One region of the Paenibacillus sp. FSL K6-1558 genome, then DNA from elsewhere that is predicted to be linked to it. Evidence: a T-box and tRNA genes for the amino acid it is inferred to sense, from the RefSeq annotation. Region 1 holds a T-box; the other regions hold tRNA genes.
The links. A T-box is a leader RNA that pairs with one kind of tRNA and senses whether it is charged. The one in region 1 lies ahead of argS (arginine--tRNA ligase), so its partner is inferred to be a tRNA-Arg.

Region 1 (11,040 bases):
CACGATTGACGGACAGAACGTTAAGGAATTGCCGAAGCAGTGGATTCGGGAACATATGGGGATCGTACTGCAAGACCCTTATCTCTTCACAGGCACGATTGCTTCCAATGTCAGTCTGGGTGATGAAAAGATCTCCCGGGCACGCATTGAACAGGCACTGCGTGATGTAGGTGCAGAACGTATTCTGGCGCATCTGCCACAAGGCTTTGACGAGCCGGTAGTTGAGAAAGGGAGCACACTGTCTGCCGGACAGCGGCAGTTGATTTCTTTTGCACGCGCACTCGCCTTCGATCCCGCGATCCTGATTCTGGACGAAGCCACCGCCAACATTGATACAGAGACGGAAGCTTTGATCCAGAACGCGCTGGAAGTCCTCAAAAAAGGACGTACTACTTTCATCATCGCCCATCGTCTGTCAACCATTCGCTCTGCAGATCAGATTCTCGTGCTGCATCGCGGAAAAATTGTAGAGCAAGGTGCGCATGATGAGTTGATGGAGCTGAAAGGCCGGTACTATCAGATGTATCAATTGCAACAAGGGGCTCAAGGCGAAGCCATCTCCGATGGCTCGACTCGTTCAGCTGATGCTTTTAGTACATCTTCGCCATCACTCGCCGGAGGAAATGTGTAACTTTCTTCTCTTTCGCTATCATTTAGCAGAACATATTTCGTCAACAAGGACATCCGGCCAGCATTAAAACAACACATAAAACCCGTTCTATACAGTAGCCTTCAGGTTACTGACAGAACGGGTTTTATTATTGCTCTACGACAATACTTCACCTTAGAATAAAAGACCGTCTCTTCACTTTTAAGTTCGCCCTCTAAGTCCAACCTCTAACTGTATATCCCATATACATCATTATTTCTCGGACAAGGAACGGGATTTGCGTACTCCAGCTCTGATCTCATGATTCCTCATCTGGCCCACGTTCCTGAAATCTCGCCGCATGCATTCGTTCCAGAGCAACCCATGCTGCCGCAGACTCATCCTTTAGTCCCAATGCTGCCATCCAGACACCTATATATTGCTGGAGTACAAGCTCCAGTTCCTGTGCACGTTCTTTAAAATCTTGCAATTCCTTAATCATACGTGTCCGACCTTCCGGACTGAAGGTTTCATGAATGCGCTCTTTGAAATAATGATGCACAATCCGATTTCGTTGCTGCCATAATTCATTCAGACTGCTTATTTCTTCTTCGGAAAACGTAAAATGATGCCGTGCTTCATGAATAAGTTGCCCCAGTGAACTACTCATCTTCCGCTCGTACAGCTCCTCTAGTTCCTCCTCAGTTACCACCTTGCCTTGTGACATTTTAGTTAACAAAATAAGATTAACCAGTTGCTGTTCCAGCGCCTGTCCATAATATACGGCCAAGCCGTAATAGGCAAACAATTCCTTGGAGTGTTCGCTGTCCAGCATGAAATCATTCTGGAAATCCGTGTTATGCATATGCGAGCGCTCCTTTCTATCCGTGCACCTTGGCTGTTTATTATGTCTCTATCGTAACCAAACTGCAAACAACATTCAAGTTGCCGGAAAAGCCAGCGCCTAACTTCGGATTCCCTCCTGTTTTCGTAATCTGAACTTAGATCACATCTGCTCGGGAGCGCGTACGCCCAATAAAGACAAGTTGTACGCCAGACGTTTCGCGGTGTGCTCGGCCAGTTTCACCCGAAAAGCTTTGACACCTGACGGTGCATCCGCAATTCGTTCAGCATGATAAAACCGATTAAAGGCTTGAGCAACGTCTATCGTGTATTTAGCAATCACGGATGGTTCGTTGCGAAGCACAGCTTTTTCCAGATAAGCCGGATAGTCAATCAGCAATTTCAGCAACGCCCAAGAGGTATCGCCGACAATTGCTACAGGAGGGTTATTCATCTGATCCGTGTCCGAATTCATTTCCTGTTCATCACGTGACACATTAGCGGCTTTGGCAAGCACACTTTGAATTCGTGCATGAGTATATTGCACATAAGGGCCAGTCTCTCCTTCAAAACTTACCGCGTCCTCCAGCGAAAAATCAATGTTATTCATGCGATTGTTGCGCAGATCACCAAAGATAATCGCCCCAACACCAACGGCTTCGGCTACCTGTTCAGCCTGCTCCAGATTCGGATTTTTTTCCTGAATAATTTGCAAGGCACGAGCGACAGCTTCATCCAGTACTTCCTGTAAAAAAACAACCTTCCCCCGGCGTGTGGACATCTTCCGCCCCTCGAAACGCATTAGACCAAACGGAATATGCTCACAATGATCTGCCCAGTCATACTCCATCTTGGACAATACCGTAAATACTTGACGGAAGTGAAGGCTCTGCTCCCCACCAACGACGTACAACAACTTATCTGCCTGCATCACATCATGACGATAGATTGCTGTTGCCAAATCCCGGGTTGGGTAGATTGTCGTTCCATCTTTTTTAATGATCAGACATGGTGGCATATTCTCTTCATCCAGCCGAACAACGAGCGCACCGTCACTTTCCTCCAGCAGTCCTTTGCCTCGAAGTTCCTCCACAACTGCACCCATCTTGTCATTATAAAAGCTCTCACCGAGCGTATGGTCAAAATCCACATTCAATCGTTCATACATCCGGTTAAACTCCTGCATACTCACGTTTACGAAGAAAGTCCATAGACGCTGCGCTTCTTCATCCCCCTGCTCCAGCTTACGGAACCATTCCCGTGCTTCTGTCTCCAGAGATGGATCTTTCTCTGCTTCATCATGAAAACGAACATATAGTTCAAGAGAATTACGAATTGGATCTGCTTGTAACATCTCTTCGTTTCCCCACCGCTTATATGCCGTGATTTGCTTACCGAACTGCGTCCCCCAGTCCCCTAGGTGATTCACACTTATCGAGGTATAACCCGCTTCGTTATATAAACGATACAACGCTGCACCAATAACAGTGGAACGCAAATGCCCAATGCCAAAAGGTTTCGCGATGTTAGGTGAGGACATATCAATGACAACACGCGCTCCTTGCCCGAGTTGCAGTTTACCAAATGTCTCGCTACCCACTTCTTCGAGCAATTGGGGCGCCAAGACATTCCGGTCAAAACGAATGTTCACATAAGGACCTGCTGCTGTAGCATCCATACCCTCGGTCTGTAATGCAACGGCAATTTCTCCAGCAATAACGACCGGTGCCTTTCTTAGCGACTTGGCTAACGTAAAACAGGGAAATGCAGCATCCCCCATCTCCTCCTGCGGCGGGACTTCCAATAATCTCAATACTTCTTCTGGTGTGAGCCCGGTTAACGGGGCGATCTGAGTTGCAGCCTGTTTCATTAACACATCGAGCACTCCTTCTCTGTATAATATATGCCTAAAATAAACGCAAAAAAGCTCTCGTCTCTTCAAATAAGAGACGAGAGCTGTGTTAACAGTTCCCGCGGTACCACTCTAAGTGAACGGTAACCTGTGTTACAGCATGCTGCAAGAAGGTGTAACCGATCCGCTCGGTGCAAATAACGGTTGCATGCCGGATTACCCTCAAATCCATATACAACGAACTCCAAATGGAGCCTATACATGGCTTCGGATAACCATCTCACGGGTGCGCTTCACACAGTTCATCACATACCGGCTTACACCTGTCCCGGCTCGCTGTCATGGCCTGAATCTGGGCTACTCTCCCGATCACGGATATTGCTGTTTCGATCATTTCAGATCATTATACATATCCTGGTATGGATTAGCAACCCTGTTATTTTAAATTGATTACATAGATAGTTTAAGCAACTGCGACCATTAAACGGCAAGCTTCGGCACATCTACGGCAAGCTTCAGCGCAAGCCTGACAATGATCATGTGCATGTTTACCACATTCCGCTGCACAGGCTTCACATGCTTTGACACACAATTCACAGATTTCACCGATGAAATCACTTCCACGTGTCATGGCTTGCGCTGCAAATGCACAGATATCAGCACATTCCCGGTTCATACGAATACAGTCACGAAGCATCGCCAAATCATATTCTTTCAGACTCGATATGTAACATACATTGCAAGCATTCATACACTCCAGGCAAGCATCGATACATTGTTGGTATTGTTGTTGTGTCATTTAAAGTTACCTCCCAGGCAAAGTTTGCTATGCTTCTTAATACCCACCAGGGAGGAACTTTGAACCATTATCCTAGTCTTGTTTTACCGCTTCCAATTCCAGTAATTGTTCACGGATGGCAGTTTGATCAAAATGCTCCCCGATAAAGACAGCTACATTCGGCACATCACCTTGAGGTGTGATCTTCATGTAATCCGATTCACGATAGGCATACTGAAACCAGAATCGGCTTGCGGTATCGCTAAACGAAAGGATTCCTTTTGCCCGATATACGTCACGCGGCAAGCTAGCCACAAACTGTTCGAATGCTTCGCTATTCACAGGTTGACTGAAATAATGTGTGTATACCATAACATGTTCATGTGATGTATGTGGCTTAACAGAATGCTCGCCATGGTCGCTTGAATGGTTGCTGTCACGTTGATCCGTGTGATCATGTCCATGATTGCATCCCTGAGTACGGCAATCATCTGTATGCACATGAGCCTCTCCTGCATTTTTCGATGCATCGCCTGCTATATTGGATTGATGAATGTGAACGTCGGCACCACTATGAAGCAATTGCTCCATAGACACTTCACATTTGACCGTTGGAATCACGGGGGCAAAGCCATTCCATTTATTCAAAAGCTCTTCCAAGTCCTGCAGTTGCTGTTCTTGAACTCGGTCGGTTTTATTCAAGAGCAACACCGAAGCGCAACGAATTTGTTCTTGCATTAATTTGAAAGTTTTTCCCTTTTGCTCCTGATACAGGCCTGACAGATGAGCTGCATCCACTACGGTAATCAAACTTTTCAGCTCCAAACGCATATAAAGAGATGTTTCCGTCACCGCATCCAAAATTTCCATCGGATTCGCTGCGCCCGTTGCCTCAATCACAATAACATCAGGTGACTCTTCTTGGACGAGGTCTGCCAGTTGCAGCCCGAGATCTCCTCGTACAGTACAGCAGATGCATCCGCCCAACATTTCTGTCATGGGCACTTCCTCATCTACGATCTGACCATCCAGATTCACTTCACCCAGTTCATTCATCACCACGGCTGGGCGCAGTTGTTGCTGTTTCCAGTGTTCTATGAGCTTTACAAGCAATGTCGTTTTACCGCTGCCCAAAAAACCGGACAAAATATATACAGGAATACTTGGTTTTTGTTCATTGATGATACTCATTATTTACACACCTCTCTGCCCATCTCTATCCTTAGTCTGACTCTATTAAGCGAGTGTACACTATCCTTCAATTGTTGTGCAATACGCCTGTTCTGTTGAAGAAAACTTCATTGCCTGATTAACATGAATAGTCTATGCTATGAGGACATGTTTATTTGAGGAGGATTTCAATGACCAATTCAGTTGAACAACACCGTCAGGAAGCTCCACAAACGGTGGCCTGTATGGTTGTTACCGTTTCGGACACACGTACCAAAGAAACCGATACGAGCGGTCAACTTATGCATGAGTTGTTGCACCAAGCTGGCTATCAGGTTGTGGAGTATATCATTACACCTGACGAGACAGAACGGATTCAGACGATTCTGCAAGACGCTGTTGTACGGGATGATATCGAAGCCGTACTGTTAAGCGGAGGTACCGGTATTGCTCCAAGGGATACTACATACGAGGCTGTATCTTCCCTTCTGGACAAAGAACTGCCCGGTTTTGGTGAAATCTTCCGTTACTTAAGTTATACCGAAGATATTGGTTCAGCAGCTATTCTCAGTCGGGCAGTTGCCGGAACCATCGGGCGTACAGCTGTATTTTCAATGCCAGGCTCTCGCGGGGCCGTTAAACTTGCCATGGAACGCATTATTTTGCCTGAACTGCGCCATGTCATGCGCGAAATATATAAACCCGTCTGAATCATCAGACGGGTTTGTTTTTTCCACTTGGACATTTTGTAAGTCACTACTCTTTTATTTGTTGCAACACATCTCCAAATACTTGCAGGACGTCCTGTGCATACAGATCTTTCTCTCCGCCGGAAGCCGTATAAACCAACGATACATGCCCTTTGCTACGAATCGTCGTTCTGCCCATTACATTCTCCAGAACGGCATTTTCTTTAGGTTCCCCATACATTTCTTCCATTCTTGCTGCACGGATTTTCGCATCACGATAAATGTGTACTTTCACGATATGTCTTGCACTACCATTCAATAAATACATATATGACATGCCACCATCAGCATCATCCTCGAACATATTGTTCATCAGCTTAATATGTTTGGCAGCAAAAGCGGTTGTCATTTCTCTTGCTAACGTACCGTTTAAGCCGTGACCTTGTTGCTTGGCTCTGAAATTCCCTTCCGTTGTTGCTTCCCCTGTATAGAGCTTCCGTTCCTGCTCAATAGATGAAGATGTGCAAGCTGCGAGAGATATTAGGCTGAGGATTACCAAGCCACTTAACATCAAAAATCGTTTTACATTCCGCCCCATCAGGTTCGGATTTTTCTCCTTTAACAGCATGTCTATCCTTCCTTTCCATGAGTCACAGTACCTGTGACTCTCTCAGGTAGGATTAGCATGTCTAGGAGATACACATTTTATTCCAAGTAAGCACATTATTCAGAGGAGACACGTACAACGGTACGCCCAACTGCACCGCCCAGTAATATGTTCTCTAATGTATGCGGCAACTGATCTAGCGTAATCTCCTGGACCCCCAGCGCAAGTGCACGGTCTGGCTTCCATTCACTGCCCAGCTTGTTCCAGATGCGCTCTCGACGTTTCATGGGACAATACACTGAATCAATACCAATCAACTGGATGCCACGCAAAATAAATGGAAAAACAGTTGATTCAAATCCGTTGCCCCCAGTTAACCCGGATACAGCAACAGCTCCACCATATTGTACCTGTTTCAAGCGCTCCGCCAGTGCTGGCCCCGCAGTTGGATCAACGATGCCCGCCCATTGCTGTTTACCCATGGCTCCCTTGATTGGGGCATCCGCTTCTTCACGGGAAATGACTTCGGAAGCCCCCAAATTGCGAAGCAGTTCCTCTTCTTGCTGCTTTTTACCTGTGCTTGCCGTCACTTCAAAACCAAGCTTCGCAAGGATAGCTATCGCCATACTGCCAACGCCCCCCGTAGCGCCGGTAACTAGTATTTTCCCCATTTCCGGCGTTACCCCCGCTTGTAACAAGGCGTCTATCGAGAGTCCAGCAGTGAACCCTGCCGTTCCAATAGCCATCGCTTCTTTTTCACTCAGCCCTTGCGGGAGAGGCACTAACCACTCACTACGAAGTCGAGCATATTCACTATATCCCCCGTAATGGGAGACCCCGGGTTCAAATCCCGTACTAATGACCCGATCCCCAGGTGCAAAACGTCCACTCACAGATTCATCTACCGTCCCGGCCATATCGATTCCAGGTACCATGGGATAATTCCGTATGACACCTCCTTTTTCAAGAGATGCTAATCCGTCCTTATAATTCACACTGGAATAGTGTACCTGTACGGTCACATCCCCGTTAGGAAGGTCTTCTTTTTTCAACTGCTCAAGTTTGGCTGTAACCCCTTTCTGATCATCCTTACGTATCACATAAGCCTGAAATTGTTCTTTCATCGGTCTCATCTCCTTATTTTCGTTCCAAAAGCAGATATAATAGTGGTCCTGCAAGCGGCAGTAATCCTGCCCACGCCCAGTTTGTTGTTCTTCCGTTCACTCTGGCATCGCGATAGATAGCATACGTAGACAGTAACGTCAGTACTATGAAATCAATCGTCATGATATGTACAAACGAGGATTGATAAAATGCGTCCACGAAGCGTTCGGAATTGCCTTCGATCAACGCATAAAGTGCCGACCCTAGTGTAAGCAACAACAGGATCAGATGGGTCAGCTTATGCGAGGCCACTCGCGAGACACCTCGTTTCGACTGTTTAACAGATGACTCCGGATCATGTACGTCTGTTGGGGAAGGTGAAATCAACGCAAAATAGGGCAATAATGCAAATGCTCCAAGCCCAAAAGAAAACAAGACAAACGGCCATGCTGGCATCCGCTGCCTCTTCGAGGCTGTCATTGATTTTCGAAGTAGAATACATGCATACACAGCCGGAAAAATGCCCAACCATGAGAACACCGTCAGTAGCCATGGCTCCCTGCTCTGCAATGTGAGTAATTCTTTGAATATCGGATCATTCGCGGGGGAGTTCCCCGGCGCCATAAACAGTGCATAAGCTATAAATGCAACCCATAGTAGTCCAAACATATATCTCATCAGCCAGCCCTCCTCTACCTTTCATCCCCTGCTGACATCGGTTTGAAACAGTGTAGATTTTCAATCCTGTTCAACTGTTCTTCTAAGGCCCCCCCTTATGACGAAGTAACTTTCGAAATGTGGCGGCATTTGGCGTTTTCTGCGCTTTCCCGAGAAATAATGATATGATCTTACTTGGGATAAACCTTGGAATAGGTGATGCAATGCATGAGATGGCTATAACAAAGTCGCTTCACAATTATTGCTTATTCAGAGAGTGTACATCTTCCTCCGGCATACTTCTATGAAACTTCACACCTGTTAATTAAAATTACCATCGTTTCATCATATCAAAAAGGCATAAGCCAGTAATCCCTACCGGTTATGCCTTCCTGATTCTCACATACAGCTATGATATTACTCTTCCGTTGATTTCACATTCTCAGCAATCAACTTTTGCTTCATATTCCATGCAGCCGGGCTGATGTTCACGCGGTAAATTTCCGGGTTCAGCTTCCGTTGGTACTCTGGCCAGAAAAGATTCAACTGCTCCTTATGATACGCGCGTATTTCATCGAGCGTAGGCAGGTTATACACTTTACGTCCATTCACAAAAATCGGCTCCAGCATGTTAACTGCTTCATAACGGGTCACCGTTTTTTTCAGATAAGGATGTAGCGGGTTGAACAGCTTGAGCGGTCCTCCCTGAAGCGGCTGCTCCTCATCTGGATAGCAGATATAATCCGCAATAGCTTTGCCATGCTTCGGATCAATGATGCGGAAGACTTCTTTTTTACCCGGTGTAGACACCTTCTCGGGATTGGCCGATATTTTAAGCGTTGGCAACATTTCGCCGTTAACCTCACGCTCTACCAGCTTGTAGACTCCACCCAAAGAAGGCTGATCTGATGCTGTAATCAACTGTGTGCCGACACCCCATGTGTCGATCCGTGCACCTTGAGCTTTCAAGTTAAAGATCGTATTTTCATCGAGATCATTCGAAGCTACGATTTTAACATAGTCCAGTCCGGCTTCATCCAACATCTGACGGGCCTGAATCGAAAGATAGGCAAGGTCGCCGCTATCCAGACGAATAGCATTCATCTTTTTGCCTTGACTCTCCAGCCACTTGGCTGTTTTGATCGCATGAGGCACGCCGCTATTCAGCGTATCAAACGTATCCACGAGAAGCGTCACCTGATCCGGTAGCACTCTTGCATACGCATCAAATGCCTCCTGTTCCGTCATAAAGCTCTGCACCCAGGAATGTGCGTGTGTGCCTGCTGTCGGAATGCCAAACTGTTCACCAGCCAGCATATTGGATGTCGCATGGAAACCGGCTACATATGAAGCACGAGCCCCCCAAATTGCGGCATCTGCTTCTTGTGCACGGCGTGTTCCGAACTCAAGCAATGTATCTTGCTGTGCCACCTGCTTAATACGAGATGCTTTCGTTGCAATCAGTGTCTGATAATTCATGAAGTTAAGTATGGCCGTTTCCACCAACTGCGTTTCCAGAATACAGCCTTCAACCCGAATGAGCGGTTCGTCAGGAAAAACAATTGCACCCTCCTTCATGGAATGAATCGTTCCCTGGAAAGAGAACTGAAGCAATTCCTCCAAAAAGACCGGATCATAATTCTCTGGTTGTTTGGATAAAAACTTGATATCTTCCATGGTGAAACGTAGCTGGCTAATATAATTCACAATGCGCTCCAATCCGGCAAATACGGCATAACCGTTGCCAAAAGGAAGCTTACGGAAGTAGGCTTCAAATACCGCCTTCCGTTTGTGTGTACCATTCACCCAGTGCGCATACATCATGTTGATCTGATATTTATCCGTATGTAAAGCCAGGCTTGTTGTCTGCATTTGTCTCATCCTCTCTGACTTCCGCTCGTTTCTCAGATCATTCCTGAAAATACGAGCTTAAAGCTGATTACACCGCAATGTTCGGTGGCGAATCAGTCCAAAATCGTTTCACTTGCCTTAACCACCTGTGCCCCCATGCTGGAACGAAAGTGCCCAAGTGCCCATTCATGCCCTGCAGGGTTAAAACTGGCTACAGCGTCCTCATAGATCGTAATATGGAATCCTTTGTTATAGGCATCCACAGCGGTATGTAATACACATATATCTGTACATACCCCGATTAACGCAATATCCGTTATGCCTCGTTCGCGCAGCTTCAGTTCCAGGTCTGTTCCGCAGAACGCGCTATATCTCGTTTTATCCATCCACCGAATTTCATTCGCATGCTTCTCCATTACTTCGGCAAGACGACCATATAGCTGTCTTCCCTCAGTATCACGGATGTTATGAGGCGGGAAAAGTACGGTTTCCGGATGATAAGGATCATTTTTTTCATGTAAATCTACTGCCATAATCACTTCATCTTTATTATCGAGATACGCCTCGGTAATCGCCGCTACCGTTTCCTGAATCTCTACGGCCGGCTGACCCACAGGCAATGCTCCCGTAACAAAATCTTGTGTAAAATCAATAACAATCAATGCTTTCATCGTCCACACTCCCTTGGTTTGAATATGGTTGAATGCATCACAAGCTTTTTAAGTATAGATCGATAAACGCGGCACTAGTTCAGTGAATCGATACAGCTGTGCCGGACGCTGGGAGTACTGATTGGAGCTGACCAGATTGCCCTCATCGTCACGCACTTCCTCGACAATCCCTTTACGGCTGCGTGTAGATGTTATTTTACGAATAAAATTAGGCTCTTCGAAATCGGGT
Region 2 (11,040 bases), on a different contig from region 1:
ACCTCTTTTCTACATGTAATTAGACATAGGCTGACTGTAAAGCAAACCCAAAATCATTTTAACATGTTCCTGTGACAATGTCATTTTTCAGAAAACACGTTATCTTAGGGATATTTACGATTTAGCCTGATCATATTTAACCATGTTTTCTATGTATGTGCAAATTACATCCATCCTATGCCGTCTTGGTGTTTTTTTATTTCCGTCCAAGAACAAAGGTTTGAAATCAACGGAAAATGGGCACCTTGCAATAAAATGAATGAGAATCCATATCAACACTCATTTTTCTATAAAATGGATGTCGCAATTTAAAAATAAGGCACGCAATGACTCACGTGCCTTATCGTTTATATAGCTGTCAAAATCACACAGCTTGTCTTATTTTTCGTCAGCTTCTGCAGCAGCTTCTTCGGCTGGAGCTTCAACTGGCTCAACAACTTTGCTGTTCTCAACGAGAACTTCGATTGTTTTGCGCAATTTAACTTCATCACGAAGGCTGTCCAGGGAACCGTTACCTTCGAGGATGCCACGGATCTCTTCAGCAGGACGCTTGTAAGATTCAGCCATTTTCTCGAGTTCTTGGTTCACTTCTTCATCAGAAACTTCGATATTTTCCGCTTTTCCTACTGCTTCAAGCACCAGGTTGTTGCGAACACGTTTCGAAGCATCGTCTTGCATTTGTGCTCTCAGGTCAGCTTGAGTCTGACCGGAGAAGCTCATGAACATTTCAAGGTTCATGCCTTGGCTGCGAAGACGGTTGTCGAAATCGCGCATCATGTTCTGTACTTCGCTGTCAACCATTGCAGCAGGGATGTCCACTTCAGCGTTTTCAGCTACTTTTTCTACAACTGCGTTTTCCTGTGCAGCTTTGAACTCATCTGCTTTACGGGAATCCAGTTGTGTTTTGAGGTCAGCTTTGTACTCTTCCAGAGTATCAAATTCACTAACATCTTTAGCAAACTCATCATCCAGTTCTGGTAGTTGTTTGCGTTTGATTTCATGAACTTTCACTTTGAATACTGCTTGTTTGCCAGCCAGCTCTGTTGCATGGTAGCTCTCTGGGAAAGTCACTTCAACGTCTTTGAAGTCACCAGTGGACAGGCCCACTACTTGCTCTTCAAATCCTGGAATGAATGTGTTGGAACCCAGTTCCAAGGAATAACGCTCAGCTTGTCCACCTTCGAAAGGTACACCATCAACAGAACCGTCGAAGTCGATTACAGCAACATCGCCGTTCGCTGCAGCACCTTCGTCAACTACAACCAGTTCAGCATGACGCTGTTGCAAACGCTCCAGCTCTTCTGCAACTTCTGCATCCGTTACTTCACCTTTAGCTACAGCAACTTCGATACCTTTGTAGTCACCCAGGGTAACTTCTGGTTTCACGGTTACTTTCGCTTTAAATTTGAAGGATTGTCCTTTACCGAATTGCTCGATGTCCACATCAGGACGATCTACCGGGAAGATATCCGTTTGATCGATTGCTTCTGTATAAGCTTCTGGAAGCAAGATGTCGATTGCTTCTTGATAAAGGCTTTCCACTCCGAAACGAGCTTCAAAGATTGGACGTGGCACTTTACCTTTACGGAATCCAGGTACGTTTGCTTGTTTTACTACTTTATTAAAAGCTTTGTCGAGTGCTTCTGTTACGCGCTCTGCACCGACTTCAACCTCAAGAACCCCAAGGTTCTTCTCTATCTTTTCCCAAGTTGCTTTCATTGTATACTTTCCCCTCCAAAATTCACATGTTCACGTAGGCGATCACGTACAAAATAACCATTTTAGTATAAACAAGTTTACATTCTTTTTCAAGGGGAATCCCTTGATACGGTTTAAGGTAAACGTTTCCGCCTCTTAATGACCGTCCAAACCGGCGGAAACAAACTGTTTCATAGAGCGATATGCCTGCTCTAGTCGAAACCTCATTGCACCTGTCACAGCGTACATCGAGCGCGTATTTTCCTCATCGTGCGAGCCACCCAGGCTGTCTGCAACCGTCATATGTAGCGCGGCCGCCCAAATATCCGCCATATCATCATTTTGCTCGAGCATGGACTGGTAATCCCGGGTTCCATAAACCGCCATAACATATTGTATCCACAGTTCCTGGGCAAAATAAAAGAGCGTAGGTTCATGAACCTCCGTCTGGTCTGCTACTCGTTCCAGAATCTGCACAATCTGAAGTGGGAATTCTTCCGGTTTGAGTGGAACGTTAGCGATATCAACCTCTACTTCTTCGTCACCTCTAGTGAAATGAATGATGTCTTGTACCCCTCGACGACGCAGGGTTTGCATGACTCTGAACTGTAATAGTGGATGAAGCACCTTCGTTTGCAGCCACCTAATCAGTTCTTCATCCACTTTCGGAACGTCCAAAAATGCCAGTTGTTCGAGAGCCAGCATTGTCTGTTCAGATAGCGGGCCTTCCATAACTGTCCCGAGCAACTTATCTGCGTAACCATCGTCCTGAGCAAGTTTCGACTTGGCGTGTTGCCTTGCCATCTCCTCTTCGCTGATGTCTTCTTCCTCTTCTTCTCGAATGGTCTGCATTTCTGATTCTTCATATTGAGGGAAAGCAGCCTGCAACCACTCCAGCAACGCTCTCCACTCGTCATAGTGACGTTCTTCCTGTCCTTGGCATTGCAACAAAAAGCGGAGCAAGTCCATTGCTTCACCGTAACGTTCATTTTCAAGCATAACTGTCAGCTGTATCTGGTAATAGTCCAGCGTTTTTGGAAACAGCACAATTTTGTTGTTTTGCTCGGTTTCCGGGGTTGTGGATTCCTTGATAGGAGCACCTCCTCTTTTCCTGAATCTCCGGCCCATATCGACCGTGAATAGATATATATCAAGGAAATACGGATCTATTTTCTGATTTCTTCTGATATTCTAACATAACCTTAATTAGAAAGAAAAAAACGTTGCGGCCGCCAAATATCATATATGAAAACAAGCTTAAAATAAAACGTTTGATATATTTTTTTACTTATGATATAATCATTTTTGCTTGAAAAATTTCCATGTCTCAGTAGCTCAGCAGGATAGAGCAACGGCCTTCTAAGCCGTCGGTCGGGGGTTCGAATCCCTCCTGGGACGTCAAAAAAGGAAAGCTTCCTCCGGGAAGCTTTTTTTGCGTTCTGGGGATGAGAACCTCGGGCAGTTCGTTGAAGCATTAAGTTCGATAGCATCCCCCTGAAATCTAATAAGCCATTTCACAACACTTAATTCAACTAGTAACATTAATTTAAAGCTATCAGGACGAGAAGGTATCTGTTAAGTTTTGCTTTCCATTGCTCCATATGACACAGAATGTTATGCTTGCTTAATGAATTGTGCCAATTCATACATATCAACTTCCTATAGAAGCTGTACTTCGTCGGTTTAATAACTGGCTTTAAATATTTATATAGAAACAGGAGATTAATGATGTCCTCACCTACACAACAACAGCATTCCGTCCCTGCCGGGGGAGAACAACAGTCCCAACAAACCCCTCAAAAATTCGGGTTGTTACTCGCTGGAATTATTGTCATTGCCGCTACGATGCGGTCCCCCATCACAGCCACCGGTCCTGTCGTGGAATTAATCCGTTCAGACACCGGTATCGGACATACGATGGCTGGATTACTAACGTCACTGCCTTTGATCGCTTTTGCAGCTGTCTCACCTTTTGCTCCGCGTCTTGCCAAACGTTTTGGGCTGGAGACTGCACTACTGCTTGCTGTCATTATTGTTACCAGCGGAATCACCTTGCGGCTACTCCCTTCTGTTTTGTCTCTTTATGCGGGAACAGCGCTTCTAGGATGCGGTATCGCCCTTAGCAATGTACTGCTGCCAAGTCTGATCAAACGTGATTTCCCGTTACGAGTCGGCATTGTCACTGGACTGTATTCCGTTTCGATGAATATGTTCGCCTCAATCTCTTCAGGTATTAGTGTACCCGTGGCAGAAGCCTCCTCGCTTGGTTGGCGGGCTTCATTAGGGGTATGGGCCATTCTATCCCTACTGGCTGTCTTTCTATGGCTTCCGCAGGCACAGAGGGGGCGCAAACAGATGCTCTATATCACTTCCCAGAGCGAGAAGGCACCCACACGTCTACGCACTTCTTCTCTTGCTTGGTTCGTGACGTTGTTCATGGGCATTCAGTCGTTAATCTTCTATACAACGATAACTTGGCTTCCCGAGATCCTCGCGGATCAAGGTTTTAGCGCTGCCTCAGCTGGCTGGATGTTGTCTTTGATGCAAATGGTTAGTGTACCTGCTACCTTCATCGTGCCGATTCTGGCTGGAAAAACACGAGATCAACGGCTACTCACCACCTTAACGTGTTTATGTCTCATCGTCGGATATGCGTTACTATTCAGCACTGCACCTGTTCTCGTCACCACCGGGGTTGCGCTAGCCGGGATTGGTGCCGGGGCCTCCTTTGGTCTGGTCACGATGTTTTTTGTCCTTCGCACACGTCATGCGCGAGAGGCAGCAAGTCTTTCGGGAATGGCTCAATCCTTTGGATACATGCTTGCTGCAGGAGGCCCTTTACTGTTTGGTTTAATGCATGACTGGACCCATGGATGGTCTCTCCCTCTGCTCGTACAGGTTCTTCTTGCGATCGGACTGCTTATGACAGGACTCCAAGCGAGCAAAGACCGAACTGTTTCTTAGTTTTATAAAAAAAAGTTCACCAGGAGATCGGATAGCTATCCTTCCCTGGAAACAACAACAAAAAACGGGCTCCCCCTGTCCGCTTAACAGGGAGAGCCCGTTTCTTATCCTTTGTCCCGATTACCGGCTTTACGCCGGTCAGGGGACGAGGCACTACTTTTCCCAAACTATCTGCTTGAAGTAAAAGCTTTAGCTCAAAACCGATACTTTTACCTCATTACCATAAATGCGTACTGCCCTTACTTCACCTTCACCGTAATGGTATTGGTGGTTGTCACCCCTGCAGCGTTAACCAGCTCGGCACGGTACGTATACGTACCAGATGCTTTGCCTTTCACCGCGGTTATAGCAAATTGAGGCAGAGGTGTTGTCGCTTTGAGTGACTGTGTATCGATCAACTCATCATTCTCGTAAAGACGATACTCTGTTGCGTTTGTTCCCCACCACAAGTTCATCATCACTTTGTAATTGCCGTCTACATCCCAGTTATCATGGGAGAGTACTGCTTTGCCAGGCAATGCATCGGTTACTCGTACAGTCAGCGTCTGACTGCGCGTCACGCCTTTGTCATTGGCCAGCTCGGCAACATACGTGTAGGTACCATTGGTTTTACCTTTAATTTTCGTTTGAGCGAACTGAGCCCAAGGTGCATTGTAAGTCAATTTTTGCGAATCAACCAACACGCCATCCTCATACAGTTTGTAACTCGTCGCATTCTCACCCCACCACATGTTCATGGACACCGTGTAATCGCCCCCTAACAGACCATTCACAAAGCCGTTATTGTGGGACAAACTAGGTGTTCCAGGCGCTTTCGTAGCCGGAGTTTCAGGTTCAGTCTGTGCAGATTCCACTTTAATGGTAGTGCTAGCCGTACCAACAAGACCTTGCTCATCTTTTACCATTGTTTCCACCGTGTACGTTCCACCTTCAACACCTTCCAATGGGAATTGGAAGCTACCGTCCGCCTGAACATTAAACGTGCCTTCTTTCAATGTTGAGCCATCTTCTTTTTTCACCACATAGGATGCTTTAAGCGCTGTCGTCGGATCAAATGTAATGCTCCACCCTTTAGCCAGTGCAGGCGCAACGCGGAAATACAAATCATCCACCGTACCGCCAATAACAATAGCATCCTCCGCTTTGAAGTCCAATGATTGCGGAGCAGTTACTGCTGGAGCTGTCTTTTTAACCAAAAACGGAGGTGTATCTTCTTTGTAGGTCTTGCCATCCGTGCCGATGGTCGTGATATCTACGGTATACAAGCCATCTGCAAGTTCGGTTACTTCTTCCGTTGTGTAATCCGAATACTGACCATCCCAAGCCAGCGTGTATCTGGCATTTGCGTTGAAGTTATAGTAATTACCAAAGATCGAGCCAATGTATCCATCTTGATAGTGACCGCCTTCAGGATCAAGGCCGTTATAAATTTCAATGAGTGCAAACGTCATTGGATTATGGAATTCCATTGCAACGTTCAGTGTATCCAGGGAACCGTCTGCCTTCAACGGATAATAGAACGGATTTTTCGCAGTTCCTTTTACCGTTTCAATATATTTCACACCGCTTGAAGTCACATTAAAGTGAGCCACATACGGCACTGTAAACGTGTTGGTTCCATTTGTAATTTCAATGTAGCCCTGTGCCTCGGTTAGTGCAGTGACACCACGAGGAACCGTAACCGTTACAGCGAGTTCTTCTTCCCCATTCAAAGTGAATGAAGTTTTATCAACGGCAACAGATACCCCAGGCACGGTACGAGTCGGATTGACATTCACCGTGTACTCGCCACCGCTTCCGTTCAAGGCCTGAACCTTGATCGTTTTGGTTACTGTTTTCTCATTCGTACTTAAGAAGTTACCGTAGTTAATGCTTCCTGTGATGTTTTCTTTCTCAACAACCGATCCACTCTCGGTATACTGAGTCACATCCATGACTTTGACAAAAGCGGCAGGATCAATGGATTTCACCGCTTGAATGCGGCCTGCACCTTGATCAAACACGTCATATTTAGCTGTGTCCATGATTTTGGCATTATTCATCAAAGCAACTTTAACATCAAAAGGTGTCCAGTCCGGGTGCTTTTCAAGCAACAGCGCAGCTAGACCCGCTACATGCGGTGCAGCCATACTTGTTCCACTTTTGCGATCGTACGATTGAGCATAATCGGCACCTGGCTCATCTTTACCATAAGCAGGGACGGTGGATAGAATGTTGGAGCCCGGTGCAACAACATCCGGTTTGATATCCAACGTTACTTTTGCAGGCCCGCGGGAACTGGAAGAACTCATCTCATCCCCAGGTGTTTGACTGCGTTCAAAATCACTGAAGCTTACTTCAACAGGTTGCCCCGCATCCAGTTGAGCTTTAATGACTTCACCATCTTCCTTCGACATGCTCAGTGTCGGAATCAGGTCGAAGTTATCACCAAGACTTACGCCAATCGGACCAGGAATATTGTTATACACAATAACTGCCACGGCTCCTGCCGCTTTGGCATTGGCAATTTTCTCAACAAAAGCAAGTTCTCCGCGTTGAATCAACGCGATTTTGCCTGTAAAATCTTCACCTTCAAAGTCAGCTGGTTTACCCAAAGCCGCAAATTTAACATCATATCGACCTGTCAAAACCGCTTCAGGATCAGCCGCAAGACTCCATCCCATCACATCCAGACGATATACAGATTCGGTAACAGATAAGGATGTCACTTCGTCCGCTGTTTCATTGTCAGCATTGGCTACTGGAGCTTCAGCTTGATCAGATTCAGGCTGTGCTGATGCAGCATCTTCAACTCCGTCTTCCGATGTAGTCGCTTCCGCTCCACCTTCTGGCGCGATTACTGGTGTAACGGCAGGTTCCTGCGTTTCAGGTGCATTCCCCAATTCCGGAGTTTCCTCACCTTCTTCACCGATCCAGAAATGTGTATTCGCCGTAATGACCTGACTAGGCCCTGTGGAGTTACCTACGGTAATTGCCATAGCGGAAGCCCCTGGTGAACCCAAGGTATAACGATTAGGCCCGCTGTTACCACTGGATACAACCGCAGTTACACCAGACAGCATCGCGTTGTTCAATGCAACCGAAGTGACATAGCTCGGATCATTACCTTCAGCACCAAGCGACAGGTTGATGACATCCATTCCGTCCGCTACTGAGCGGTCAATTCCGCCGAGTACCCATGACGTCTGTCCACTGCCATAAGGTCCTAAAACACGGTAAGCGTAAATATCCGCTTCAGGAGCAATCCCGACGACCCCATAGTCTCCCGCTTCACGAGCAGCGACCGTACCTGAAACGTGTGTACCATGAGAAGTATAATAAGAGCTTCCTCTTTCATTAAGCTCAGGCTGGCCTGATGCTTTCCATTCCTGATAAGTCGCTTCATATGGGTCATCATCGTTATCTACAAAATCCCATCCACCTTTATAAGCATCGCGCAGATTCGGGTGATTGTAGTCAATACCGGTATCAATAACGCCAACTTTCACACCTTTTCCTTTGTACCCCAGATCCCATACTTCAGGAGCTCCGATAAAAGGGGCTGTATCTTTCATGTGCGGATTCACTTCGCCTGTGTCAGGCGCAAGCGTCACTTCATAGTCAGGATATACACTGACTACACCTGGTATTTGAAGCAATTGTCCCAATTGGTTCCCTTTTATTTCAAGGGCTACACCATTAAGAGCATATGCATAATTGTCCAGCACTTCGTGTTTGATTTTTTTCTGAGTGAGGCTATGTACAAATGACTGTTGTTGGTTTTCAACTTGAGTCACAGCCTTTGTTTCCATAGAGGAGGTAAATGATCTTCCTGAGAGGGTTGATTCGCCTTGAGCTACAGCAACAGGTTTGTTAGAAAGCTCAACAATGACTCGTGTGTTCTCTCCGCCGAGACCATTCAGGCTTTTATCCAAAACTGGATCGGCAGCAATTCGAGCTTCCCTATTGGCAAGCACTTCTCTCATTTGCTTTGCTTTGGTGCTGTTTAATGTGTTATCCAGTTGAATTGCGGAGTCTGCAGAAGCAGCTCCAGCTGCAGGCAGGATAAGGGAAAAAACCATAAGGACACTCATTAACATAGATATCAATCGTTTATTCAAGGCTATGCCCTCCTTCTTCGTGTAGATGCCTCACCAATGGGATCTTGCTGCCAGAAGCACTGCAATACTTTCGACCAAGTTCACCGCCAATCTGCAAGATGTTTGACCCCTGGTAAATTATTCTACCAAAATATCACAAATTCCTTCTAATTACTTACATTTTGATATAGAAATTACTTATATGGGTCTTTAGTAGGGTGAATATTCGCATTTGTATATTTTTGTCGTTTGGATATTTAAATTTTAAATTTCCAATATGAAAACAGGAAAAAACCACGCTTTTCTGAACGAAAGAAAGGCATGGTTTTCTATGATTTCCATTGCGGATTTTCAGTTTTGATTGGTTTTATACGATTTTCACCGATGTAAGAATGGGAGAGAATCGTTACCAGTTGAGTGATATAAATTCATATAACATTAAATTTAAGCGATTCAATGTTTAAACTTCGGGTTTGAATGCCTCAATACGAATACGTTTGTAATCGGCATAGATCGCATCGTTTTTCCACAGCTTAGGAATCACGATCTCGCTAATTTCCTGACACCATTCCTTCACCTGCTCAGAACTGAAACCCTCAAAATAGTCATCTCCAAAATGAGCCAACCAGCCTATGATTCCATCTTCCCCATCTGCTAGTTTGGTAGGACGGTCATAGTGATAGGCCTGACGAACCACAAAGCCTCCGTCTTCCAAAAGAGTGCTGTATTGTGCAATCGTCGGAAAATACCATGGATTACGTTCGGAAGTCTTGATCCCTGTATGCCGTTCCAGCACTTCCTCCAGTGCGTTAACGATGATCTGCACATTCCCTTTACCGCCAAATTCAGCCACAAATCGTCCTCCAGGCTTCAGTGCATGCCACACACCGTCTACGACATTTCGAGGCTTTCGCATCCAGTGCAACGCAGCGTTAGAAAAGACCGCATCGTACTGTCGCTCTGTTTCGAACTGCTGACCATCCGCTTCCCAGAACTCCAATTCCGGAAACTTTTTTTTCGCTTGAGCAATCATGTCTGAGGAAGCATCTATGCCAGTCACTGCTACCCCGTATTGGGAAATCTCATGCGTTAAATCACCGGTTCCACAGCCAAGGTCAAGGATAGATTCTCCTTCTGTCGGACGAAGCCAGGGTATGAGACTTTTTCCATACTCCGATACAAAAGCCAGTTGATTGTCATACTCTTGCGCCTGCCACTGATTAATTGATTTCATCTGCTCCACCGTCGCTTTCACTGTTGATATCCTCATTGTGGCACAGATTTTCTTATTGATAAAATATATATATTCTATTTCACTTATAGGAAAAACCAATTAAACAACAATATTGTAAGCAGAACCAATGCTTAGCTCGATGAAGGAAAAAGATGAAGGAGAAATATGCACATCACATGAATCCTATCGATGTGGATGTTCCGACGAATCGCCCGAGGTTCTCATCCCTAGAACGCAAAAAGCTTCCCGAAGGAAGCTTTTCTACTGACGTCCCAGGAGGGATTCGAACCCCCGACCGACGGCTTAGAAGGCCGTTGCTCTATCCTGCTGAGCTACTGAGACAAATATGTACAATAAAATTCGGCACGATCTCTATTATACTCCGATTTCTATTTTTAGCAATAGTTTTATTAAAAATTAATAATGCATCCCAATAACAACCAGTATCGTATGAGTATGTATACTTAGACAAAAAGCCGAATAAGCTAATCTTTTTGAGGTAATATTGAAGTAATAACGAGAACTATTAATAGTACCCGTACCAAGTGTATACTTATTCAGCGCCCTTCCATCTGGGTAATCTGTTGCATACATACATTATGAAATTCTATTGAAGGAGAGAATATTTATGAGACAACTTTTATCATCACTATCCTATTTCAGCATTTTTTTTGCCCCGTTTCTGTTTCCCATTATTGTATGGATTGTGGCGAGAGATGAATACATTGCAGGACATGCGAAGCGAGCACTTTTCTCCCATGTCTTCCCTTTCCTTGCGGCGATCCCGCTACTGTATTTCTTCATAACAGCCCACAGCTTAGCATCAGCGATCGGGTTTGTCGTTCTGTTCTTTGTCATATACGGCTTGAGTTTTGTATACAATGTGGTAAAAGGAATTCAAGTTCTACGTGAATATTACTGATAATACTGAATGTTACTAATACTAGCGCATCGATATCAAAATATACCCTATCACAAACAACCCGCTATGATGTTACGGCGGGTTGTTTGTCTATCAACACTACTCTTTATTCTGCATACGTTACGCTACGTTGTTTTCTGTTA
Region 3 (11,040 bases), on a different contig from region 1:
AAGCAGATGCGATTCTTATTGGCCCAGGTAGTCTATATACGAGCATCCTTCCTAATCTGCTTGTGCCCAAACTGGCAGAAGCTGTCGTTCAAACGGATGCGGTGAAGATGTTTATTTGTAACGTAATGACACAGCCGGGAGAGACCGATAATTATACAGTGAGTGATCATCTTAAGGCAGTGCATGATCATATTGGTCACCAGCTCTTTGACTACGTGATCGTGAACAATGGTGACATTCCGCTACAAGTGCAGAATAAGTATGCGGAAAAAGGAGCAAAACCGGTTGTTCTCGATATGAATGTGCTGAAAAGTTCAGGTTATCAGGTTGTCGCAGATACGCTGGTTTTGTTCAAAACCTATCTGCGCCATGATGCTGATAAGCTCAGCCATCATATTTACCAACTGGTTCAAAATTGGATGTTACGGAAGAGGTGAAGTCCCATGTCATTTGCAGCACAGACCAAAAAAGAATTAACGATGATTGAAAGTGAAGCGTGCTGCGAACAGGCGGAACTTTCAGCCCTCATCCGTATGCTTGGTGCAGTGCAGTTATCGAATAAAAAAGTCATCTTGGATATTTCGACAGAGAATGCTGCGATCGCAAGAAGGGCATACTCTCTGCTTAAAAAGCATTTTCAAGTGCATACGGAATTGTTGGTTCGCAAAAAAATGCGGCTGAAGAAGAACAATGTGTATATTGTTCGTGTTCCGTCTATGGTTCAGGAGATTCTAAAGGAGCTGCACATCGTCTCTGAAGGATTCCTGTTTACTCCTGGCATTAATGAAGAGTTACTGGAGAAGAATTGTTGTAAGCGAGCCTATCTTCGTGGTGCGTTTCTGGCAGGTGGTTCCGTAAATAACCCGGAGGGCTCCTCATATCATCTGGAGATTGCGTCCATGTATGAAGAGCATTGTCAGGCACTGGTGGATTTGGCTAATGAATTTCATCTTAATGCCCGGTGTATAGAAAGGAAAAAAGGATTCATCCTATACATTAAGGAAGGCGAGAAAATCATTGAGTTGCTTAGCATCATTGGTGCTCACCAGGCCTTGTTCAAGTTTGAAGATGTTCGAATTATGCGGGACATGCGTAACTCGGTGAATCGAATTGTCAATTGTGAGACAGCTAATCTGAACAAAACGATTGGCGCGGCGGTTAGACAAATCGACAATATCCGTTTACTGCAAAAGGAAGTAGGTCTGGAATCTCTTCCGGATAAGCTACGTGAGGTAGCTGAGGTAAGGCTTGCTCATCCCGATATCAATCTGAAGGAAGTAGGCGAATTGCTAAAAGGTACGGTGAGCAAATCGGGCGTGAACCATCGCCTTCGGAAGATTGATGAGCTTGCTGAGAAAGTGCGTGCGGAACGTTAAAGTTGAAGGTTGAAACGAATCATTTAGGTTTAAGGTTTGTTATGACCTTACCAGGTCGTGTTGGGTTACTCGTGCGGGTGAAGGAGAGGCTTCGGCTCTGGATTTTTGCCTATGCTGGCGGGCTATGTTTTTTCTTCTAGTGTCCTGCACGGGTTAATGGTATAATGTTGTATAAATATAATTGTGTATTTAATGTCCAGATTTCATAATAGGGGGTAAGTTTCTATGACAAAGCACCCGGTAGTTGTCCGTTTGAAAACGGGTCTCCATGCCAGACCTGCAGCACTGTTCGTTCAGGAAGCGAATAAGTACTCATCTGAAGTGTTCGTCGAGAAGGACGATAAAAAAGTAAATGCTAAAAGTATCATGGGAATCATGAGCCTTGCGATCAGTACAGGTACAGAAATCCATATTAGTGCTGAAGGCGCGGATGCGGATCAGGCTGTAAACGCTTTAGTTAGTCTGGTTAGCAAAGAAGAGCTTGAGAATCAATAAGCTTCATGAACTCCATTCAATCCATGAAGAAGTCCCGCAAGGGGCTTTTTTGCGTTTTATATAAAATTTAATTAAACGGGTCCGTCAAGTGCAACATTATGGAATTTGTCCCGTCTGTTAAGGTATCAAATCGCTTCAAGTTTGAGAAGTTAACATATGAGGAGGTTATTCGTAATGGGTAAACAATGGATGAAACCGTTTGGTGCAGTGCTGGTGGCAAGTTCGTTGCTGGTCGGAGGAACGGCTTATGTAGCTCCAGGAAATTATGCTTATGCTGCCGAAGTTCAGGGCGTACAGCAAAATGTAATCAATGTCGTAGGTAAAGGTGAGATTCAAGTGAAGCCGGATATTGCCTATCTGTCCATCGGTGTGAACAGTACTGCCGATACTGCGGCGTCAGCTCAGAAAGCAAATGCTGCTAAGATTCAAAAGGTTACTAATTTGCTGAAAAACACATGGAAGATTAGTGCCGATGATATTCAAACCAGTCAATTTTACGTGCAACCAAACTACACGTATAGCGAAAAAGATGGACAGAAAATTAAAGGTTACACAGCACATCACACATTGACAGTAACATATCGTGATATGGACAAGATTGGTGAACTGCTGGATGCAGCCTCCCAAGCAGGGGCCAATAATATTGAAAATGTACGCTTTACAGTAGAGAATCCAGAGAAATACGAATCCGAAGTGATTGCTAAGGCGGTAGCTAATGCAGATGTGAAAGCAGGAGCGATCGCTAAAGCGGTTAAACGTCAGCTGGGTACTGTTCTATCGGTAAGTCAGCCGGATGCTAATGTTCCTGTGTTCTATGCATCAGAGCTCATGTCGCAAGCGAAGAGTGAATCAGATGCAGGTACACAGATCGAAGCTGGTCAGGTCAAAGTAAGTACCGTTCTGAATATCACGTATGAGATGAAGTAAGGAACTTTGCACTTCACGGGATAAAATATTAAATATTAAGAATTTAAAATAATGACAAAAGCACTGTCCTTCGGGGCCGTGTTTTTTTGTTGCACATGCTGGCTTTGAGGAAGCGGGGCCGGAAAGTGATTATATGACTGGTTTGAGAACAGAGTGAATCATGTCTTTTTTGTAGCATTGTTCGTGACAAAACATTCATTTTCTGCAATGAATATTGGACTATTTTCATCAACATTGTAACTGGGGCTGTAAACCTTTCCGATAATGGGTTAATTATAATAAAGAGGCAAGCGTATGGCCTATGCAATCTAATTCTATTTACATACGCATTAAACCTGATGGAATATAGAGAGGAGTTTTATAGATGAAAACATGGAAAAAGTGGACGAGTGCATTATTGGCAGCAGGTGTAATTATGGGAGGAAGCACAGCATGGATGGATCAATCGGTTCAAGCAACATCCGTATCTGCCAAAGTAACTGCACCGGCTGAAGTAACGTTGAAATCAGGTGGAAAAACCCTCACGCAAAAAGGGTTGCTCCAAGGTGGATCTACATGGGTGGCGCTGACAGCAGTTAAGGATGTAGCAGGTGGGACATTGAAATATGATGCAAAAACAAAGTCATATACAGTAACTGCAGCGAACAATGCAATGACTGTGAGTTTGATGGATGGACAGCCAAACGTGTATATTAATGGTTTTTATCCTCAAGTGGAAGCAAAGTTGATCCAGGGTCGTTTGTACATCCCGTTCTCTGCAATGAGAGATTATTTGGGTGTACAAGGTAGCTGGGATGCCAAAACCAAAACACTGACCCTGAGTAAAGTGAAACAAAATAACGTTCAGGTGAAATCGACCAAAGCGAGTGTAACCGTTAAAAATGCTGAGGTGGATGTGCAGTACCCGCAAGTGAGCGGACTAGCGAGCAAAGAGGCCGAAGCTGCGATTAACAAAGTGCTCAAAGATGAAGTGGACACCGCTGTTGCGGCGTTCAAAAAACAAACGTCAGAATTCGGTGGAGCAACCGCAAATCGTCCATATGCATTCGAAGCTTCTTATGTGGTGACTTACAATGAGAACGGTGTGCTGGGTCTGATCACTCAACGTTATGAGGACTATGCAGGCGCACATGGCATGACGACTCGCACCGGTCATACGTTTGCTCTCGACACAGGTAAAGAGCTGACACTGGATGATGTAATTGCAAACAGCAAATCGATGCGTGAAACGATCAGCAAAAAGGTTGGCGAGCAACTGAAAGCGAACGCGGGAGCCCTGAACGACTACAAAGGCCTTAACAAAGATCAGGATTTCTACGTGACGCCAACAGGCGCAGTGGTATTCTTCCAGTTGTATGAGTACACCGCGTATGCGGAGGGCTTCCCTGAATTCAAGTTCACTTACAAAGATATTCTGCCTAAAGGAACCGCACCATTCAGCAACGTAGCTTCTGAGAAGTAAGTTCGTTTTAGCTTAGATGAAATCATAAAATAAATTAAATTCAAGTCAAAACAAGACAAGAGCACTTATACCTTTTATTAGTGAAAAATAATAAACCAGAAGCCTCCGTCAAAGCAAGAATGACGGGGGCTTCTGGTTTATGCAGGCAAGGCACCCCAAGTCCGGGTGGTGAGATTGCCTGTTATAATTAAAAAGCGCAGAGCGTGCTCACCTATATTCAGATGATGCCCGCCCTGCGCTTATTTACGTTGTCTCCAGGCAGCTAAAGCTTAGATGCCTTGGGAGCCTACGTTTTGGATTACTTTATCGATGATACCGTAATCGGCTGCTTCAGCAGCACTCATGAAGTAGTCACGATCTGTATCTTTTTCGATACGCTCCAGGGGTTGACCTGTGCGCTCGGAGATGATGCGGTTCAAGGTATCACGCATTTTCAGGATGCGGCGTGCACGGATTTCGATGTCCGAAGCTTGACCTTGTGCACCACCAAGAGGTTGGTGAATCATAATTTCACTGTTTGGCAACGCAAAACGTTTGCCTTTTGCACCGGCATTCAACAAGAATGCACCCATGGAAGCCGCCATACCTACGCAGATCGTAGATACATCCGGTTTGATGAACTGCATTGTATCGTAAATTGCCATACCCGCTGTGATGGATCCGCCTGGGCTGTTGATGTATAGGTGAATGTCTTTCTCCGGATCTTCCGCTGCCAGGAACAACATCTGTGCCATGATGGCATTCGCTACAACGTCATTCACGTCGCTGCCAAGGAAAATGATACGATCCTTCAGCAATCTGGAATAAATATCATAGGCGCGCTCACCCCGGTTGCTCTGTTCAACGACCATTGGAATATAACTCACGTGAAAAACCTCCTCGGAAATGTAAATGTTAAATGGTGTTTATACTTAAACTGTTACCGTATTAACCACATCATAAACAATCTCAAACAAAAAGTCAAAGAAAGTCAAACTAAGTTTGAAAAAAAAGAAACCTTTCCGGTTTCGTTGGTTAAATGCATTATGAGCTGTTAGAAAATTTAGTGGCGCGCCCGCCAAGAATCGAACTTGGATCTCAGGCTTCGGAGGCCTACGTCATATCCATTGGACCACGGGCGCAAATTATGTGACAGCAATAATGATTATAGCTTATGCACTGGTGAATTGCAAGCAGTTGCTTTGCATGAACATGGTGTGGTTTTCCTTAAGATAAATGGGCTCACGTTGTCTTTCATGAATGGGCCGAGTTATTCCGAAGATGGTTTGAATTGTTTCGGAAATGATCATGATGAAGAAAGATGGATAAAGCTTGTATTTCAGTACATGCTATAAGAAGTTTTGGACATGCCCTATGAAAATGAAACACAGCAAGATATAGATGTTATGTGTGGACTTCTTCTATATATGGTGTGAGATCCTCATTTCCTTATCTCGATGTGTAAAGGTTGTGAAAATAGGCGCGTACAAACGCCTGCTAACCTGTCGAAATAAGCAATCGAAACACTTGCATCTCGCGTCAGTTTTAGGTAGAATGAACGTGGGACTTAAAAAGTTAACCCGGGACATTTTAAGGCCATGCAGAAAGCTTGGAACATGAAGCTTGCGGGAGTGGAAAGCATGCGAACGATCTTGGAAGTGCAAAAGCAGCTTCTGCCCGATCTCATGGATGTCTTGAAAAAACGCTATACGATTCTGCACCAGATCATGTTATCGGATGTGATTGGGCGGAGAACGTTAGCCAATTCCATGCAGATGACCGAGCGGGTTCTGAGAGCTGAGACCGATCTGTTAAAGGCTCAGGGACTTATCGAAATTGACAGTGCAGGGATGAAGATCAGCGAGGCGGGTTATAATTTGCTGCAGCAATTAGAACCTGTCGCGAAAGAGCTGTTTGGATTATCCGAGCTGGAAGAGCGAATCAAGCAAGCCTACGGTCTGCAAAAGGTAGTCGTGGTTCCTGGTGATTCGGATATATCTCCTTACGCCAAAAGGGAGCTTGGAAGAGCTGGAGCAAAAGCTCTCAGCAGTATCATGAATGACAACGACGTTGTCGCTGTAACAGGCGGATCAACAACGGCCGAAGTCGCAGAACAACTCACACCACCGACTTCAATGAAGGGTGTCTGGTTTGTACCAGCACGCGGAGGGTTGGGAGAGAGCCTGGAAATTCAGGCAAATACGATTGCATCCACGATGGCAAAACGGACAGGGGCTCAATACAAACTCCTGCATGTACCGGATTTGCTTAGTGACCATGCCTATGAATCACTGATCCAGGACCCGGGAGTTCAGGAGATTTTACAGCTGATCAGGCAATCTCGCATCGTAATTCATGGCATTGGTGATGCTGTGGAGATGGCGAAGAGACGCAAGCTTGCACCGGAGATCATTGACGAACTTCAGGAGCAGGGAGCTGTATCGGAGTCCTTCGGGTATTACTTCAATGGTCAGGGTGAGGTGGTACATACCATGCTTACGCTGGGCATGCGGCTTCAGGATATCGAACGCACCGATGTAGTCATTGGCATTGCGGGCGGCAAAAGCAAGGCAGCTGCCATCCATTCCGTACTGCGGTTCGGACAGGAAGATATTCTGATTATTGATGAGGCTGCGGCCGAAGTCATCGTCGCTGACATGGAAAACATCTAACTTTTCAGAGATGAAATGGTTTTATTTTGAACACAACTCTTGTTGTCTTGACGGACTTTACCGTCTGTCTTGAATATATAGCTTCATAAAAAACTAATCAAAACTTGGGAGGAACTTACTCATGATTAAAGTAGGTATTAACGGTTTTGGACGTATTGGTCGTTTGGCATTCCGCCGTATTCAAAATGTAGAGGGCATTGAAGTAGTAGCAATCAACGACTTGACTGACGCTAAAATGCTGGCTCATTTGCTCAAATATGATACAACTCAAGGTCGCTTCGATGGCGATGTTGAAGTACATGATGGTTTCTTCAAAGTAAACGGCAAAGAAGTTAAAGTACTTGCTAACCGTAACCCTGAAGAACTGCCTTGGGGAGACCTGGGTGTAGACATCGTTCTGGAATGTACTGGTTTCTTCACAACAAAAGAAGCTGCTGAGAAACACTTGAAAGGTGGAGCTAAGAAAGTTGTTATCTCCGCACCAGCTACTGGCGACATGAAAACCATCGTTTACAACGTAAACCATGAAATTCTCGACGGTACTGAAACTGTAATCTCCGGCGCATCTTGCACAACAAACTGCCTGGCACCTATGGCAAAAACACTGCAAGACAAATTCGGAATCGTTCAAGGTTTGATGACTACAATTCACGCTTACACTGGCGACCAAAACACATTGGATGCTCCACACCCTAAAGGTGACTTCCGTCGTGCTCGCGCAGCAGCTGAAAACATCATTCCTAACACAACTGGTGCTGCTAAAGCAATCGGTCTGGTTATCCCTGAACTGCAAGGCAAATTGGATGGTGCAGCTCAACGTGTACCAGTAGCTACTGGTTCCCTGACTGAGCTTGTAACTGTTCTGGGCAAAAAAGTTACTGCTGAAGAAGTTAACGCAGTAATGAAAGAAGCTTCCGATCCACAAACTTTCGGATACACTGAAGACGAAATCGTATCTTCCGATATCCAAGGAATCACTTTCGGTTCCCTGTTTGATGCAACTCAAACTAAAGTTCTGACTGTTGGCGACCAACAACTGGTTAAAACTGTAGCTTGGTATGACAACGAAATGTCCTACACAGCTCAATTGGTTCGCACATTGGAGCACTTTGCAAAAATGATCAAGTAATATCTGTAATAACATAGAGCGGAAACAGATTGTTATTGTTTCCGCTCTTTATATATGGATATTTAGTTAATTTCTCATGAACACCAGGACTGACAAGGGATTCAGCTCTTGAAAGGTTCACCAAATACATGGGTGCGGAGGAAATAGAGATGAACAAAAAAAGTGTACGCGATATCGAATTGAATGGAAAACGGGTATTTGTCCGTGTAGATTTCAATGTGCCGCTCGAAGATGGTAAAATTACAGATGACAAACGTATTCGTGCAACACTGCCTACGATCAACTTCCTGATCGAAAAAGGTGCAAAAGTAATCTTGGCGAGCCACATGGGACGTCCAAAGGGTGAAGTTGTAGAATCCATGCGTTTGACACCAGCAGCTGAGCGTTTGTCTGAATTGCTGGGTAAACCGGTTACTAAAGCGGATGATTCCGTAGGTGAAGCGGTTAAAGCTCAAATCGCAGCAATGAATGATGGCGACGTATTGTTGCTTGAGAACGTTCGTTTCCACGCAGGCGAAGAGAAAAACGATCCGGAACTGGCAAAACAATTTGCTGAACTGGCTGACGTATTCGTTAACGATGCATTCGGCGCAGCTCACAGAGCACATGCTTCGACTGAAGGAATCGCTCACTTGCTTCCAGCAGTGTCCGGTTTGTTGATGGAAAAAGAGCTTGATGTGTTGGGTAAAGCAATCTCCAACCCTGAGCGTCCTTTCACAGCAATCATCGGTGGTTCCAAAGTAAAAGACAAAATCGATGTGATCGACAACCTGCTGAATATTGCAGACAACGTAATCATCGGTGGTGGTTTGTCTTACACATTCATGAAAGCTCAAGGCCACGAAGTAGGTCAATCCTTGCTGGATGAGTCCAAATTGGATGTAGCACTTGGCTTTATCGAAAAAGCAAAAAAACTGGGCAAAAACTTCTACCTGCCAGTGGATATCGTAATCTCTGACGATTTCAGTGCAGACGCAAACACAAAAATCGTTGAAGTTGGCGACATTCCTGCAGATTGGGAAGGTATCGACATCGGTCCTAAAACACGTGAGATCTACGCTGACGTTGTTAAAAACTCCAAACTGGTTGTATGGAACGGACCTATGGGCGTATTCGAAATCGAGCCATTCTCCCACGGTACTCGTGCAGTAGCAGAAGCTTGTGCTACAACATCTGCTTACACAGTAATCGGCGGCGGCGATTCTGCAGCGGCAGCTGAGAAGTTCAAATTGGCTGACAAAATGGACCACATCTCCACAGGTGGCGGTGCATCGCTCGAGTTCATGGAAGGCAAAGTGCTTCCAGGCGTAGTTGCATTGAACGACAAGTAAGCTTTAAGCTATAGCATGAAGGAGTTGAAACCAATGAGAACACCAATTATCGCGGGTAACTGGAAAATGTTCAAAACGGTTTCCGAATCCAATGACTTTATTCAGGAAGTTAAAGGAAAAGCGGAAGTCGCAGGCGTAGAAACAGTAATCTGCGCACCTTTTACAAACCTGCCATCCCTGGTAGAAGCTGTGAAAGGCACTAACATCAAAATCGGTGCACAAAATCTTCACTTCGAAGACAACGGTGCATTCACTGGTGAAATCAGCGGTATCATGCTGAAAGAACTGGGTGTTGATTACGTGATTATCGGTCACTCGGAGCGCCGTCAGTACTTTGCGGAAACCGATGAGACTGTCAATAAAAAGTTGCATGCAGCATTCCGTCATGGATTGACTCCAATCTTCTGCCTTGGTGAAACGCTTGAAGAGCGCGAAGCAAACCAAACAAAAGACGTATGTAAAGTGCAAACCGAAGCAGCTTTTGCTGGTCTGACTGCTGAGCAAGCAGCTCAAGTGGTTATCGCTTATGAGCCAATCTGGGCGATTGGTACAGGTAAATCCTCTACATCCCAAGATGCGAATGAAGTTATTGCTTACATCCGTACATTGGTGAAGGATCTGTACAACGAGCAGGTTGCAGATGCGGTTCGTATCCAATACGGCGGCAGCGTGAAACCGGAAAACGTAACAGAATACCTCGGACAAAGCGACATCGACGGCGCACTTGTTGGCGGTGCCAGCTTGCAGCCGGCTTCGTTTATCGCGCTTGTTGAGGGGGCGAAGTAAGATGACAGCTCCAAAACCTGTAGCACTGATCATTATGGATGGCTTCGGTCTGCGTAACACGGTGGAAGGCAATGCGGTAGCGCAAGCCAAAAAACCGAACTATGACCGTTTCATGAGCCAGTTCCCACACACAACTTTGACTGCATGCGGTGAGGCTGTAGGTTTGCCGGAAGGCCAAATGGGGAACTCCGAGGTAGGTCACTTGAACATTGGTGCCGGCCGGATCGTATATCAGGATTTGACCCGTATCTCCAAATCGATTCGTGACGGCGAGTTCTATGACAATGAAACACTTGTCAAAGCGGTGCGCGAAGCGAAACAGAACGGTAAAAAGCTTCATCTCTACGGCTTGTTGTCCGATGGTGGCGTACATAGTCACATCGACCACTTGTTCGCGATGCTGGATCTGGCTAAAAAAGAAGAAATGAATGAAGTATACATTCATGCCTTCCTGGATGGCCGTGATGTTATGCCGGATAGTGGTAAAGACTTCATGCAGAAGCTGATCGCTAAGATTGATGAAGTGGGTGTAGGTAAAATCGCAACGGTTCAAGGCCGCTACTATGCTATGGACCGTGACAAACGCTGGGAGCGTGTGGAGAAATCTTACCGCGCCATCGTTTACGGTGATGGGCCGAAATACACTGATCCACTCAAAGCGGTTGAGGAATCGTATGAGAAATCCGTATTTGATGAGTTCGTTGAACCAACGGTTATCGTTCAAGCGGATGGTGAGCCGGTAGGTCTGGTAGAGAGTGGCGATTCCGTCATCTTCCTGAACTTCCGTCCTGACCGTGCAATCCAGTTGTCGCAAGTATTCACGAACTCCGATTTCCGCGGTTTCGATCGTGGGCCGAAGTTCCCTGTAGGCTTGCACTTTGTG

Region 2: it has a tRNA-Arg gene. The T-box ahead of argS (arginine--tRNA ligase) is inferred to sense a tRNA for this amino acid. The anticodon was not compared.
Region 3: it has a tRNA-Arg gene. The T-box ahead of argS (arginine--tRNA ligase) is inferred to sense a tRNA for this amino acid. The anticodon was not compared.

Annotation. Positions count from the first base shown of each region.
Region 1 is NZ_JBBOCV010000002.1:192,367-203,406, forward strand. It holds gene MHI38_RS28625 (ABC transporter ATP-binding protein) at 1-631, shown strand, start outside; gene MHI38_RS28630 (hypothetical protein) at 909-1,454, opposite strand; gene argS (arginine--tRNA ligase) at 1,596-3,308, opposite strand; T-box leader at 3,375-3,666, opposite strand; gene MHI38_RS28640 (four-helix bundle copper-binding protein) at 3,748-4,083, opposite strand; gene MHI38_RS28645 (GTP-binding protein) at 4,156-5,253, opposite strand; gene MHI38_RS28650 (MogA/MoaB family molybdenum cofactor biosynthesis protein) at 5,424-5,942, shown strand; gene MHI38_RS28655 (hypothetical protein) at 5,989-6,549, opposite strand; gene MHI38_RS28660 (acrylyl-CoA reductase family protein) at 6,645-7,652, opposite strand; gene MHI38_RS28665 (hypothetical protein) at 7,666-8,310, opposite strand; gene MHI38_RS28670 (nicotinate phosphoribosyltransferase) at 8,707-10,161, opposite strand; gene MHI38_RS28675 (cysteine hydrolase family protein) at 10,254-10,811, opposite strand; gene MHI38_RS28680 (NUDIX hydrolase) at 10,860-11,040, opposite strand, start outside.
Region 2 is NZ_JBBOCV010000001.1:2,351,424-2,362,463, forward strand. It holds gene tig (trigger factor) at 379-1,719, opposite strand; gene MHI38_RS10095 (hypothetical protein) at 1,855-2,826, opposite strand; tRNA gene MHI38_RS10100 (tRNA-Arg) at 3,023-3,096, shown strand; gene MHI38_RS10105 (MFS transporter) at 3,427-4,662, shown strand; gene MHI38_RS10110 (S8 family serine peptidase) at 4,902-8,762, opposite strand; gene MHI38_RS10115 (class I SAM-dependent methyltransferase) at 9,202-9,996, opposite strand; tRNA gene MHI38_RS10120 (tRNA-Arg) at 10,244-10,317, opposite strand; gene MHI38_RS10125 (DUF4870 domain-containing protein) at 10,604-10,897, shown strand.
Region 3 is NZ_JBBOCV010000001.1:3,968,297-3,979,336, forward strand. It holds gene MHI38_RS17165 (uridine diphosphate-N-acetylglucosamine-binding protein YvcK) at 1-437, shown strand, start outside; gene whiA (DNA-binding protein WhiA) at 444-1,376, shown strand; gene MHI38_RS17175 (HPr family phosphocarrier protein) at 1,602-1,871, shown strand; gene MHI38_RS17180 (SIMPL domain-containing protein) at 2,046-2,798, shown strand; gene MHI38_RS17185 (stalk domain-containing protein) at 3,163-4,260, shown strand; gene clpP (ATP-dependent Clp endopeptidase proteolytic subunit ClpP) at 4,530-5,126, opposite strand; tRNA gene MHI38_RS17195 (tRNA-Arg) at 5,307-5,381, opposite strand; gene MHI38_RS17200 (sugar-binding transcriptional regulator) at 5,880-6,911, shown strand; gene gap (type I glyceraldehyde-3-phosphate dehydrogenase) at 7,033-8,040, shown strand; gene MHI38_RS17210 (phosphoglycerate kinase) at 8,190-9,371, shown strand; gene tpiA (triose-phosphate isomerase) at 9,405-10,157, shown strand; gene gpmI (2,3-bisphosphoglycerate-independent phosphoglycerate mutase) at 10,159-11,040, shown strand, end outside.